Regions from separate parts of the Paenibacillus sp. FSL R7-0128 genome, predicted to be linked through region 2. Evidence: riboswitches for the same ligand, from Rfam matches in the RefSeq annotation. Region 2 holds a riboswitch; the other holds the start of a gene.
The links. Region 2 has a riboswitch for glycine ahead of NST26_RS32095 (amino acid permease). Riboswitches for the same ligand answer to the same signal wherever they lie in the genome.
Positions count from the first base shown of each region.

Region 1 (7,203 bases), 500 kb from region 2:
GACAATCAGCTTCTTGCGTTTGGTGGCACCTGCGGCCAGCACAGCCGCTTCGGACAGGGCCGTTGCACCGTCATACATACTGGCATTGGCGACCTTCATCCCGGTCAGTTCACAGATATAGGACTGGAATTCGAAGATCGCCTGTAGCTCACCCTGACTGATCTCCGGCTGATAAGGGGTATAGGCGGTATAGAATTCCGAACGGGAAATCACATGGTTGATGACGACCGGAACGTGGTGATCGTATAATCCGGCACCGAGGAAGCTGGCGTGGGTGTCGAAATCGGCATTCTTGTCGGCGAGCCCCTTCATATGGCGAAGCAGTGCGTACTCATCCAGGGCGCCGGACATCGGCAGGGTTCCCTGGTAACGGACAGACTGCGGAATATCGGCGAACAGCTCATCGATGGACTGTATGCCTACGGTCTCCATCATTTCTGCGCGGTCTTGCCCGGTCATAGGCAGATAGCGGTGCTTCATTGCGGCTTCACTCCTTGGCTTCTTTTGTAGAATGGGGCTTTGATGACGGCAGCCTTGAGCTGCTTGCCGCGGATCTCTACGTACACCTCTGTACCGATCTCCGTATAGGCAGTATCCAGCAGGGCGAGTCCGAGATTCCGCTTCAGGGTCGGGGACTGGGTGCCTGTCGTTACTTCACCGATCTTCACTCCATCCGCGTATACGGGATAGTGGGAGCGGGGAATGCCACGGTCGATCATCTCCAGGCCCACAAGACGACGGGGCAGACCGGCTTCCTTCTGCTTCAGCAGGGCGTCACGGCCGATGAAGTCGCCTGCATCCAACTTCACGAAGAACTGGACACCGGCTTCGAGTGGAGTGATATCCGCCGACAGCTCCTGGCCGTACAGCGGCAGTTTGGCCTCGAAGCGCAGCGTGTCGCGTGCGCCGAGTCCGGCAGGAGTCAGGCCATGCGGAGCGCCTGCTTCCAGCAGGCCCTTCCAGAGGGTAGCCGCCGTATCAGCAGGAGCGTACAGCTCGAAGCCATCCTCACCGGTATATCCGGAGCGGGAGAGCAGGACGCTGACGCCGCAGACCTCGGCGTGTTCGATGAAGTGAAAAGGCTTGAGTTCCGTTAGAGGAGCGTCCGTCACTTTGGCAAGGATGGTCTCAGCCAGCGGTCCCTGCAAGGCAAGCAGCAGGGTCTCATCCGAGACATTGTTCAGAGTGACCCCGCTGAACTCAGCGGTGAGATGCTCCTGCAGCCACTGGAAGTCCTTGTCGATATTCGACGCATTGACGACAAGCATGTAACGCTCCTCGCCCAGACGGTATACGAGCAGATCGTCCACCACTCCGCCGCTTGGATAGAGCATCAGCGTATACTGCGCCGCGCCGTCTTCCAAGCGGCTGACATCATTCGTGGTCATTCTCTGGAGGAAGGCTTCTGCGCCCTCTCCGGTAACCATGAATTCTCCCATGTGGGAGACATCGAACAGTCCGGCCTGATTGCGGACGGCTTCATGCTCCTTCACGATCCCTGTGAACTGAACCGGCAGCTCCCAGCCGCCAAAATCAATACATCTGGACTCCGCATACGCGGCATAGAGATCATAAAAAGGCGTTCTTCTCAAAGACTCCATCTCGTCACTCCCTTGGCTTTGATTACATACGAAAAAGGACAGGCGAAAGCCATTATGCACGTATGCATAAATGGACTTTCGCTCTGTCCTTGGTACCTGAGAGTTACCCTGCATTGCAGCGCAGGTTTCCCCGTTGGTGATCCGTGAAGCCTGCGGCGCAGGCATCCGGATGCTCTCCAGAGATGCGTCCGGCAAAGGTCCTTTTGCCTGAGAGATTCACCCATCCCGGGCTTACTCCTTCGGCGCTGTCTTCCTGTGAGACAGTCTCTCCCTATGCCATCATTCGCAAACCATATGTTTTTCTACTGACTCCATTAAACCGGGTAACCCTCCGCCCTGTCAATCAAAAAACGTCAAAAAGTTGACAAATTTAATTTTACTGTCAGTTATATTGACATTAGGCAAGCCGATAACTTAGGCTATAACTAAATTTAGAACTCCAATTACGGAAAAGAGGCGGCTTGGACATGAGTGAAGTGCTTGACAACCTGCTATACAGCGAAGAGCATGAGTGGGCGCAGCAGGGCGAGGGACGCGTAGTACGTGTAGGGATTACGGATCATGCGCAGCATCTGCTCGGCGATATCGTGTTTGTAGAATTCCCGGAAGTCGGCGCGGCAATCTCCGCTGGTGACAGCGTGGGCAGTATTGAGTCCGTGAAGACGGTATCGGAGCTATATTCACCCGTATCCGGTAAGGTGACCAAGATCAACGATGCGCTGGAGGCCAGCCCGGAGCTGATCAACGATCAGCCCTACGGAGACGGTTGGATTTTTGAGCTGGAGCTTGATGCTGAGTTCGCAGAGGCAGTAACCGGCCTGCTGGATGCGGCTGCGTACAAGGAACTGGTTGGGGAATAAAAGTTAGCTTATTTGCGGAAGCGGATGTTAATACGGCAGACCTCTCTTTATTACATTAGATGTTACTAATGTGAGAGGTCTGTCTTTTTGCGTCTGTATATTATTCCGTCTCCTGCAGCTGGCGCAGAACAATGAGTTCGACCCGGCGGTTCTTCTGTCTGCCTTCGGTGGTCGCATTATCATATGCAGGCCGGGTATCGGCATAACCCGCGTACTGGAAGGTATCGGGGCTCAGCCCCTCTTTGTCCAGAAAAAAGCGCAGGACCGACAGCGCCCGGGCGCCCGATAGCTCCCAGTTGTCTTTGTACACTGAGCCTGGCGTCACGGGAACATTGTCGGTGTGGCCTTCGATGCTGATGGTGGCGCCGATGCCGCGGAACAGGCCGGAGAGCTGGCGCAGTGCAGGGAGTGCAGGCGATTTCAGCTCAGCCTTACCCGCATCGAACAGGAAGCGGTCACTGAGCGTGATCGCAATGCCCTGCGGCTTATCGGCAACAAAAATCTGCTCACCCAGGTTATTCTCCTCCACGTATTGGGTGATAACGCCCATAAGCGCAGCCAGCTTCGCCTCCTGTTCACGAAAAGCAAGCTCGCGCGCAGACGGCTGGTGTCCAGCCCCATCTCCTTCTTGTCCGGCTGCAGGTGTATCTGCCCCGTGTCCATTGAGTCCGTTCGCATCCCCAGAGTCTGTGGCCGAAGGCGTGTCAGCGGTGCTGCCGTCTTCATTATGACCCTTCGAAACGTCAGTCCCTGTAATGCCCTGATTGCCCTCCAGAACGCCGCTTCCGCCTTCCAGTACTGTACTTCCGCTCTTGAAGGTATCCGATAAGGAGCCGCTGACAATGGCATATTTCTGCGAATCGAGACTGCTCATGGCATACAGAATCACGAAGAAAATAAGCAGAAGCGTGATCAGATCCGCATAGGTAATCATCCAGCGGTCCCGGCTCTCTTTCCCTGCGGCGGCGCGGTGCTGCCGGCGGTTTCTTTGTCTCATAACGGGTCTCCCGGACTGGTGCTGGTGCTGGCGCTGCGTTTAGGGGCGTCTGCCAGGAAAGGGGCCAGCTTTTGACGGACCAGATGCGGGTGGTCCCCGTTCTGCAGGGACAGAATGCCGACGAGCAGCATCTCCATGGTGCCTAGCTCACTTTGGCTGCGGGATTTGATTTTGGAGGCAATGGGTAAAAAGATTAGATTGGCGCTGGCTACGCCATAGAGCGTTGCTGTAAAAGCTACGGCAATGGACGCGCCCAGATTCGAAGGGTCCGTTAAGTTGCTCAGAACCCGGATCAGGCCCATAACGGTACCGATAATGCCCATGGTCGGTGCATAGCCGCCGGCGGCTTCGAATATTTTGGCATAGCCTTCATATTTCAGTTCCTTGGCATCCATCCCAAGCTCCAGAATCTGCCGGACCTGATCCGGGTCATTGCCGTCGACAATCAGAAACAGGCCTTCACGGGTGAAGGGGTCGGGATGTTCCTCCGCTCGTTTCTCCAGGGCGAGAACACCGCCGCGCCGCGTTAGTGCAGCCATAGCAATCAATTCTTCGGCTTGTTCCCGGCTGGTATCCCGTTGTCTGCCAAAAGCCAGGCGGAGCGCCGCCGGAATGCTGCGGAGCTTGGACGCCGGGAAGCTGATGAGTACAGCCGCAAGGGTGCCGCCGAATACGATCAGGGCAGCATTGGGCTGCAGCAGGCCGGACAGGCTGCCGCCCTCCCACAGAAAACCGCCGATCATAGCGGCAATTCCGGCCAGCAGGCCGAGTATTGTAATGAAATCCATAAATTCAGGCTCCTTAAATTTCTATATATTATGGTTTGCAACAGTCTGGGCAACGCTGTATAATAAACGGGAACGTGCATTCCTATCTTCCATATTTTTCAGCTTGGTATGGATGAAGGATGATTAGGGTTAAAATTATAATATATTCATATATTCTAGACGATAGAGGGGAGACGGGCAAATGAGTGATATTGTCGTCAGTACGAAGACTTTTGAACTGGAGTCCGAGTATACACCCCAGGGCGATCAGCCTCATGCCATAGAAGAGTTATTGGACGGCATCCGGCAGGGCAAAAAGCACCAGACGCTGCTGGGAGCGACCGGTACAGGCAAGACCTTTACCATCGCACAAGTGATTTCCAAGTTGAACCGCCCCACGCTGGTTATTGCGCACAACAAGACGCTTGCTGCGCAGCTGGCGAGTGAGTTCAAAGAATTTTTTCCGAGCAATTCCGTGGATTACTTCGTCAGTTACTACGATTACTACCAGCCAGAGGCGTACATTCCTTCCTCCGATACCTACATTGAGAAAGACTCCAGCATAAATGAAGAAATCGACAAGCTCCGCCACTCGGCAACAAGCTCGCTGTTCGAACGCCGTGATGTCATTATTGTGGCGAGTGTGTCCTGTATTTATGGTCTCGGTTCGCCGCAGGAATACGGAAGCCTGCTGCTCTCGCTGCGTGTAGGAATGGAGAAGCCGCGTAATCAGATTCTGAGCCGGCTCGTAGATATCCAGTATCAGCGCAATGATATTAATTTCGTGCGCGGTACGTTCCGTGTGCGCGGGGATGTCGTTGAGATCTTCCCGGCATCCCAGGGCGAGCATGCGATCCGGGTAGAGCTGTTCGGAGACGAGATCGAACGGATTACGGAAATTGATGTTCTGACAGGCGAGCTGATCGGCGAACGCGATCATATCGCGATTTTCCCGGCGTCTCACTTCGTTACCCAGGAAGAGACCATGCGTGTAGCGCTGGTCAATATTGAGCGTGAGCTGGAGGAGCGGCTGGCTGTGCTCCGTGAAGCAGGCAAGCTGCTGGAGGCCCAGCGGCTGGAGCAGCGGACCCGTTATGATATCGAGATGATGAAGGAAGTCGGCTTCTGTTCAGGGATCGAGAACTATTCCGGTCCGCTTACCTTCCGGGAGCCGGGAGCGACTCCTTATACATTGATGGACTATTTCCCGGATGACATGCTGATTGTGATTGACGAGTCTCATGTGACGCTGCCGCAGATCCGGGCGATGTATAACGGTGACCGTGCGCGTAAGACAGTCCTTGTAGAACACGGGTTCCGCCTGCCGTCTGCACTGGATAACCGTCCGCTGCAATTCGAGGAATTCGAAGACAAGGTGAGCCAGATTGTATACGTGTCCGCAACACCTGGACCTTATGAGATGGAGCATTGCGATACGATGGTCCAGCAGATTATCCGTCCTACCGGTCTGCTTGATCCGATCATTGAAGTGCGCCCTACCGAAGGGCAGATCGATGATCTGATCAATGAAATCCGTGACCGGGTAGAACGCGATGAGCGTGTTCTCGTCACCACCCTTACGAAGAAGATGTCTGAGGACCTGACGGACTACTTCAAGGAGATTGGCATCAAGGTACGTTATATGCACTCCGATATCAAGACACTGGAGCGGATGGCGATTCTGCGTGATCTCCGTCTAGGCACCTTCCATGTGTTGGTCGGTATTAACCTGCTCAGAGAAGGTCTTGACCTGCCGGAGGTGTCGCTAGTCGCGATTCTGGATGCTGACAAGGAAGGCTTCCTCCGTTCCGAGCGTTCGCTGATCCAGACGATCGGCCGTGCCGCCCGTAACTCGGAGGGCCGGGTCATTATGTACGGGGACCGCATTACGGACTCCATGGAGAAGGCCATGAGCGAGACCCAGCGCCGCCGTGAGATTCAGATCGCCCATAATGAGAAGCACGGGATTACCCCGACGACCATCAACAAGAAGGTGCGCGATATCATCGAGGCGACCAAGGTGGCCGAGTCTAAGGCTGATTACCTCACTGGTGTTGGCGGCAAGCTCAACAAGAAAGACAAGCAGAGCCTGATGCAGCGTCTGGAGGCCGAGATGAAGGATGCCGCCAAGAACCTGCAATTTGAGCGCGCCGCCGAGCTGCGTGATGCCTTGCTTGAGCTACGGGCAGAGTAACCCGGCCGAGAAGTTAACGATCCAGGGAACGGCGCTATTCAGGCCGTTCCTTTTGAAGATAGTATGGTTAAAGTTCTTTGCGCATTCCGCAGGAACAGCCCGCAGTTAAGCCCTTAGCGCGAATCCCGAAGGGACAGCGTGCACTCAAGCCCTAAGCACGTATCCCGCAGGGAGAGTGTGCAGTTAAGCCATAGCGCGTATCCCGAAGGGACAGCGTCTGCGGCAAGCGGAAGCGAGCCGTACCCTGCTCTGTAAGTATAGCGGCCCCGTAGGGGTTAGCGGGCCTAATGCCACAGTAGTCGTCCATCCACCCGCCTAATTCCTTCCGCCAAGTTTGCGGGTGTCCAGAGGGTGCAACCCTTGGGGCCCTCCCTTGGAAGGGAGGGTTTGGGAGGGATCGAAAATATTTCCCAAAATGTTTTTCCATTTTAAATTCCCCTTAAAGGAGAGGTACCGTTGGCACATGAAAGTATAGTAATCAAGGGCGCGAGGGCCCATAACCTCAAGAACATCGACGTAACGATTCCGCGTGACCGCTTCGTCGTGCTGACGGGACTGAGCGGCTCGGGCAAATCCTCCCTGGCCTTCGATACCATCTACGCCGAGGGTCAACGCCGGTATGTCGAGTCGTTGTCTGCCTATGCGCGCCAGTTCCTGGGCCAGATGGAGAAGCCAGATGTAGATTCCATCGACGGACTCTCCCCGGCCATATCAATTGACCAGAAGACGACTAGCCGTAACCCGCGTTCCACGGTAGGGACGGTTACCGAAATCTATGACTATC
Region 1 is NZ_JBBOCD010000001.1:6,984,398-6,991,600, reverse strand. Features, by position in the region: gene gcvPA (aminomethyl-transferring glycine dehydrogenase subunit GcvPA) at 1-480, opposite strand, end outside; gene gcvT (glycine cleavage system aminomethyltransferase GcvT) at 477-1,601, opposite strand; glycine riboswitch at 1,683-1,783, opposite strand; glycine riboswitch at 1,787-1,884, opposite strand; gene gcvH (glycine cleavage system protein GcvH) at 2,069-2,461, shown strand; gene NST26_RS29805 (flagellar motor protein MotB) at 2,562-3,458, opposite strand; gene NST26_RS29800 (flagellar motor protein) at 3,455-4,246, opposite strand; gene uvrB (excinuclease ABC subunit UvrB) at 4,428-6,419, shown strand; gene uvrA (excinuclease ABC subunit UvrA) at 6,876-7,203, shown strand, end outside.
Region 1: it holds a riboswitch for glycine, as region 2 does, so the genes downstream of both, gcvT (glycine cleavage system aminomethyltransferase GcvT) here and NST26_RS32095 (amino acid permease) in region 2, are expected to answer to the same signal.

Region 2 (7,203 bases):
GGCAGACAGATTACTGGAGGTTACGGTCAGCGTAAGCTGCTCCAGCCCCGGCGCGCCCTTCGCCCGGGCAATCAGCTCCAGCATCAGCGCGCGGCCCACGCCATGTTTGCGGGCAGCCGGATCTACATATACTGCATAGACATTAGCTTTGTGCTGAATCTTAGGCCTGCTCTCCCGGAACAAGGTTGCCATTCCCGCCAGCCTCTGCTCCCCATCCAAGAAGGCGCCCAGGGTGAAATGCTCATCGGAGGAATCCAGCCTAATCCGGGTAGTCTCGATAGACAGCTTCGCTTCCGATTCATAAGAGCTAAGGAAAGCTTCCGGGTGCTGCTGCAGCGACTGCAAACGAAGCGCCCGGTAGCTTTCGGCGTCCGTGGGGGCCAGTGTTCTAATGTACATTTCTTTCCTCCCTTACAATATGGATGCAATAAATTGACAAAAGGCAAGTATTTGGTTATATTTAGGTTTGTAAAATTATATTTTGCGCAATATAAATCAATGAAACACTAACCATCCTGATTCACATTACTTAAATTCCTATCACTTGAAAAGAGGGACTTCTTATGATGACTGTAAGTTTAATTCTTGTTGCCTTAGTAGCACTAGAGCATGTGTACATACTTGTACTGGAGATGTTCCTGTGGACCACCCCGAGAGCACAGAAGGCGTTCGGATTGACCCCCGCCTTCGCACAGGAGACGAAATCGCTGGCAGCCAATCAGGGCTTATATAACGGCTTCCTCGCAGCCGGTCTAATCTGGGGGCTGCTGCATCCAAGCGCGGACTTCGGTTACCAGCTGCAATTGTTCTTCCTGATCTGTGTGGCGGTTGCGGCCATCTACGGCGGACTTACCTCCAAGCGATCCATCCTGCTGATGCAAGGCCTCCCGGCCTTTCTGGCGCTGGCGGCCACATTGATCGCACATCTGTAAAATTCGCGGACCGATGCAGGCAGCTTCCTCTCCGCTCAAGCCTTACAGCTTCTGCGCGAACTCGTTCAACTGCTCAGACATTGCCCGGATCTCCTCAATGAAGCTGGAGATCTCATGCGTGGAAGCCGCCTGCTCCTGCCCGACGGACGCAATCTGGCCTATGGCTTGACTGATCCCTTGCATGGCCGACTGAATCTCACTCAGGGTATCCCTGATCCGCTGCGCCGATTGCTCGGTTTCCTTCGAGAATCTGCGGATCTCCTTAGCCACAACGTCGAAGCCCCGGCCCCGCTCCCCGGCATGGGCGGCTTCAATCGCCGCGTTAATGCCAAGCAGGTTCGTCTGGTCGGCCACCTTCCTCAGCACCGCCAGAACCTCACTGCTTTTACGGACACTATAAGCCGTTGCATCCGATTGAATCAGCAGCTTCTGCGAATAATCGGCAAGCAGGCCTGAGCCGTCCGCGACCTGGCTAATCCGCGCATTGGCCTGATTCAGGGACAGCGCCATCCGGTCCGCGATCTCCCGCAGCTCCGTCTGCCTGCGTACCTGAATACATACCGCCCCACAGACCTCCTCATCCTCCCCATGTACCGGCAGAACTGTACCCACAAATTCATACCCGTAATATTCCCTGGGGACATTAGCCACCGAGTATTCATCCTGCTTCAGCGCATGATACAGAGGCTCATCTGCCTGAATGATCTGCCCTGCCCGGATGCCCAGATCAATGGAATCACCGGGGTAATAGGCAAGGAACTTCTCTGTGTCGCAGATGGCAATTGAGATATCGTAAGGAAAAGCAGCTTTCAGAATGGGTGCCAGATTCATTAGTTCTTCAAGGGAGCGGACGATGTTTTTCATAGATGCGGTTCTCCTTCTATTTCAGGTAGCTTCACGGTACAGTGAAATCTTGAGTTAAGTTCGACATTTTGCGAAAAACCTCCTTTATTCAAAAATGAATAATTAAAAATTGATTTATAATCACAGCATCAGTCTGACGGGTGAAGGATGCGGGTGCTTCAAGCAGCACCCCCATTTTCTTCGCCTACCTGCAGGCGTGACCATTGTGGGCGGTTTTTCAACCAAAAAAGCCGGAACCCGTCGTCTATTGCTGACAGGCTTCGGCTTTCCTTCGCTCATTGCGGCTTAACTCTATTGTACTCCTGCCCCTATTGCATCCTTCAACCGGTCCAGTTGAAGCAAGTGGTGGCGGTAGTGCATCTCGATCAGCAGATACCATTCTGCTGCAGTCAAGGGGCCGAAGCGGGGATGAGGGACAGTGCTGTGCTCAGGTGCCTGCGCAAGCTTCGGCAGGGTCTCCCGCATACGGTCCATCACGGTGTGCAGACCCTGGATCAACTGCTCCTTGCTCTCCGGCTGTACCGGCGTGTACTGCGGTGACGGCGGAACATGAACGCGTACAGGCGGGAAGCTGCCCCCGGCAAAAATCGCTTTACCATCCGGGGTCATCTCTGCTTCATTCCCCGCCGCTTCCCCGTTCCCGGCCAGACACTGATCGATATTACGGAGCTGCATGTACAGCGCCGATTGTATCAAATGCTGGACCATCTGCCCGAGAGACCACTCTCCCTCGGCAGGCTGCCGCAGCAGCTGCTCCATACTGAAGATATCTAATTCCATAAGATAGTGATGGGCAGTCTTCTCAAACTGCTGTAAGGCTTCTGTTGTCTTCATATTCTTATTCATATTCATATTCATAATATTCAGGCAGCTCCTTTATTCTTCGGTCTGACCTGAATATACACAACCGCTACTGACAACATTATGTCAGTAGCGTTCCAGCATTCTCGCCGCTTCCTCCCGCACAAGCTTCCGCAAGGCTTCCGGCTCCAGGACAACCGCCCCCGCTCCCCAGCCAAGCACCCATTGCAGCAGGTCCTCGGGCTGGCGCACGCGGAAGGTCATAAGCCTGCCGTCTGCCCGGTCCTCCACTGCCTCCAGATAAAAGTTACCCGATTCAGCCGCCTTGCCCGCGATCTCCGGCTGAACCAAAATGCACACGCGTACATGGCGGTCATCCTCCGGCTGGTACTCGTGCAGATCGAAATCCGCAGGCACTTCGAACCGGTCACCCAGAACGGTAAGCCCGCTCATTCTGGATAACCGGAAATGACGGATCTCCTGCCGCAGCCAGCACCAGGCGACCAGGGTCCAGGCGCCTCTGTTCAGGACAAGTCCATACGGCGAAGCGGTTCGGACACTCCGGTGACTTCCGTCAGCTTCCTGTCTGCCCTTCGTATACCCGAAGCTGATCTTCCGCTGCTCCAGAATCGCGCGGCGGATCTGCTCCATGTACTCCTTCTCCTGTCCTTGCAGCTTATCTTTACTGGTATTCAGCAGCAGGATGCTCTGGCGGAGCCGGGCGGTATTCTCCTTGACATCCTCCGGGAGAACCGCTTCAATCTTCCTCCCTGCTGCGGAGGCCTGGTTACCATACTGAGTGTCGAACCGCTGCTCCACGAAATCCGTCCCGATCAGCAGGGTCACTGCCTCCTCGGCGGTGAAGCTGACCGGGGGCAGGAAATACCCTTTTACCAGCGAATATCCCTGACCTGTAGCTCCTACCACCGGCACTCCAGCTTCACTAAGCGCCTGGATATCGCGGTAGATGGTTCTTACACTAGTCTCGAAGACGGACGCCAGATCCTCTGCCCGTACGACCCCTTTGCGCTGCAGCTCCAGTACGATGGCTAACATGCGGTCTGTCTTGTTCATGCGGCGGCTGCACCCTCTTCATCCTGAAATCAGTTTATGTATTGATTATACTGATTTCCTGTTCACTTTTCTCCTTACGGCTTCTAATGGAATACAGAACGAACAGCAGGATGAACCAGAGCGGGGTGAACAACAGAGCCGGACGGGTCTCAGCAGCAAAGAGCATGATCACAAGAATGGCGGCGAACAGCGTCAGGACGGCATAGTTAATTACGGGGGTGAACGGCGCTTTAAATTTGGAAGCGGCATGTAAGTCCGGGCGGTTCCTTTTATACTTGATATGGCAGACCAGCACAACGCCCCAGACCCAGATGAAGCAAATGGCGCTGATCGTAGTCACGATACCGAAGGCCTGACCCGGAATAAGCTTGCTGAGCAGTGCCCCGGCAGAAATCACCAGCGTGGAGAGGAATAAGGAATTCGCAGGCACATGATTCCGGTTCAGCTTGCCAAGCTGAGGCGAGGCCTGATTCCGTCTGCTCAGATTGTAGAGAATCCGGCTGGTCGAGAACATCCCGCTGTTGCAGGCGGAGGCTGCCGAGGTTAAGACCACGAAATTGATAATCCCCGCAGCAATCGGAATCCCGACCAGACTGAAGGTGCGCACGAACGGACTTTCAGCCGCGCTAAGCTGGGTCCAGGGATTAATGCACAGCAGCACGAAGAGCGCGCCGACATAGAAGAAGAGAATCCGCAGCGGAATTTTGTTGATCGCGGACGGGATGTTTTTCTCAGGATTAGCCGTCTCCGCTGCCGATACCCCCACCAGCTCCACGCCGACATAGGCGAATACCACCATCTGGAAGGAGAACAGGAAGCCCTTCACCCCGTTCGGGAACACGCCCCCGTGCTCCCAGAGATTGCGGACCGACACTGAGCCTGCATCTGTCTTGAACTGGGTTACCAGCAGGACAATCCCCAGGCCAATCAGAGCCAGAATCGTAACCACCTTGATCAGAGCAAACCAGAATTCGAGTTCGCCGAAGCTTTTGACCGTGAGCAGATTGAGTCCGAGCAGAATGATCAGGCAGATCACGGCCGGCACCCACTGCGGAATATCGAACCAGTACTGCACATAGACGCCCACCGCAATCACATCGGCCATCGCCGTCATAATCCAGCAGAACCAGTAGGTCCAGCCCGTAATGAACGCCGCCCGCGGCCCCAGGTAATCCTCAGCAATGTCTGTAAAAGACTGATACCCCGCCTTCGAGAGCAGCAGCTCCCCCAGCGCCCGCATTACAAAAAACACGGCAATCCCCACGATCAGATACGTGAGCATGATGGAGGGCCCGGCCTGCTGAATGGCTTTACCCGATCCCAGGAATAAACCTGTGCCAATCGTACCTCCGATGGCAATAAGCTGGACATGCCGGTTTGCAAGCTCTCTTTTTAACTCTGTCTGTGCCATACCTGTTTCCCCCTTAGTGTATATGACGCTGTCCTGCCGGGTAACGCAAAAAGGAGACTGGATATCATCCAATCTCCCGGTTCATAAGAGGTTCCAAATAAGCGTCTGCAGCAGCGGCTAATCCGCACGGCAAAACACAAATTCGGTACTCTTCTGTCCTTTTGCCTGAGATTGTGAACCCTTCGGCGCTGCGGTCTCCCGCAGTCTCTCCAGAAGCTGCTCCAGCTATAGTGTGATCCATAGCCTTCATAGCTTGCGAATATTCAATTATTTGAAGCTGACTTCATGTAAATATTTTTCAATTCTATGCACAGTCCAGACTTCTGTCAATATCATTTGTTACTCTCGTGGTCATCGCCGGGTGTCCTGCACTGCTTCATTGCACGTTATTTAACCGTAATTTTGGTTTCCAGGTCTTTATAATAAGTTTTAGCCCATTGGCCCTGCTTGTCTTTGAACATCTTCCCGCTGGCATCTTTGGAATACGTAAAAGGCTTCACGCTAATGGACTTCGGAACGGCTGGGAATGCACTATAGTTCTGTTCCTCGGTACCGCTTGTTTTAACCTTCTCAAACGGCTTGCCCCACGGCGAGATCACATTCCCCTTCTCATCCACAAGGTCATATAACATTCTTTCCGGGTTCACCTTGGACTTGGCCGCTGCCGGAACTTCACCCTTAAAGGTCACCTGCAGAGACATCGTTAACGCGGTCATCTCGAAGGAATTCACCGTATAATTGAATTTGTTGTTCTTCTTGGAGACGCCCGGCTTCAGGCTTAACAGGGTCCCCAGCTTGTTCACTTGAACTTTGAAAATAAACGGCTCCTTCACCCCGTTGGCGTATGCCTTCAGCGTTAGGTCGAATTTGTCCGGGATTTGCTGCTTCATGGCTCCTTTGGTCAGCCAGATCAACGCCGTGTCCGTATCTTCCAAATTGGGAATGATGGAAGTATCAAACAGCAGCTTTTTCCCATTGATCAACACGTCCACATTCCTGGTCTGGTCCATGAAAGAACCGTTCTTGCCCACCGTCCCTCCCTCCTGCCGGATACCTGCGACAAGCTCGTTATTGTCATAGATCAGATCGGTTAGAGTCAGGGTCACCCCTTCCTGGGTCACGGTCTGATTCGGGGCAGCAGCAAGCCCTTTCTGGACAAGCGCCTTCAGCACGGTGCTGTCACTGACCGCAAAGGCGCTGCCAGCCTTAGTTGCCTTGTTGACATCGGCTGCCGCCGCTACGGGTACAGTGAATCCCCCGCCGACAACTGTCCCTCCGAGTACAACGGTTACTGCTGTTGCTATCATTGCTTTCTTCATCGTATTTAAGCTGATCGTGTACATAGTTTCTCTCCTTTGCTGATTAAGAATATACAGGTATAACGTTCCCCTGCTGCTATTTTGTGACAGGAGCGCAGAATAACATCCTACTTGCACAAAGTCATTTTTGAATAAACAGGGTCATTTGCAAGAGAGAATTCGGTTCATCCGCTCTACTATAATAAGTTCATCCAGAACAAGTAGAGTGAGGTTAGAACTTATGGCAAATCCCGCACCACAAGCTATGAACACCAAGTTAGCGACACCGCCCCAGGGCCGTTTCGGCCGTCTGCTGCACAATATCGTGCGATACCGGGTGCTGCTGCTGATGCTGCTGCCCACCTCGATTATCTTTTTCATCAACTGCTATATTCCGATGTTCGGATTATTCATTGCCTTCAAGAACATCAACTACATTGACGGCATTATGGGCAGTCCTTGGGCCGGGCTCGACAACTTCCGGTTCCTGTTCGCCACCTCTGACGCCTTGCGCGTGACCATCAACACCGTGGGGTACAATGTGGTCTTCATTATCTCAGGACTCATCCTCTCGGTCTCGCTGGCCATTGCGATCAATGAGGTGCGTAACAAGCTGGCTTCGAAGTTCTTCCAGACCGTCATGATTATGCCGAACTTCCTGTCCATGGTCGTGGTCAGCTTCATCGTCTATGCCTTCCTGCACCCGGAGTACGGCTTCCTGGTCAAGCATATTCTGCCAATGTTCGGCTACTCCTCAGTGAATGCCTATATGCATCCTAACGCATGGCCTTACATTCTGTGGATCACCAAAATGTGGCACTCC
Region 2 is NZ_JBBOCD010000001.1:7,488,676-7,495,878, forward strand. Features, by position in the region: gene NST26_RS32070 (GNAT family N-acetyltransferase) at 1-399, opposite strand, end outside; gene NST26_RS32075 (DUF1304 domain-containing protein) at 564-932, shown strand; gene NST26_RS32080 (methyl-accepting chemotaxis protein) at 975-1,796, opposite strand; gene NST26_RS32085 (DinB family protein) at 2,088-2,630, opposite strand; gene NST26_RS32090 (helix-turn-helix transcriptional regulator) at 2,724-3,671, opposite strand; gene NST26_RS32095 (amino acid permease) at 3,706-5,082, opposite strand; glycine riboswitch at 5,226-5,305, opposite strand; gene NST26_RS32100 (DUF5643 domain-containing protein) at 5,469-6,425, opposite strand; gene NST26_RS32105 (ABC transporter permease) at 6,622-7,203, shown strand, end outside.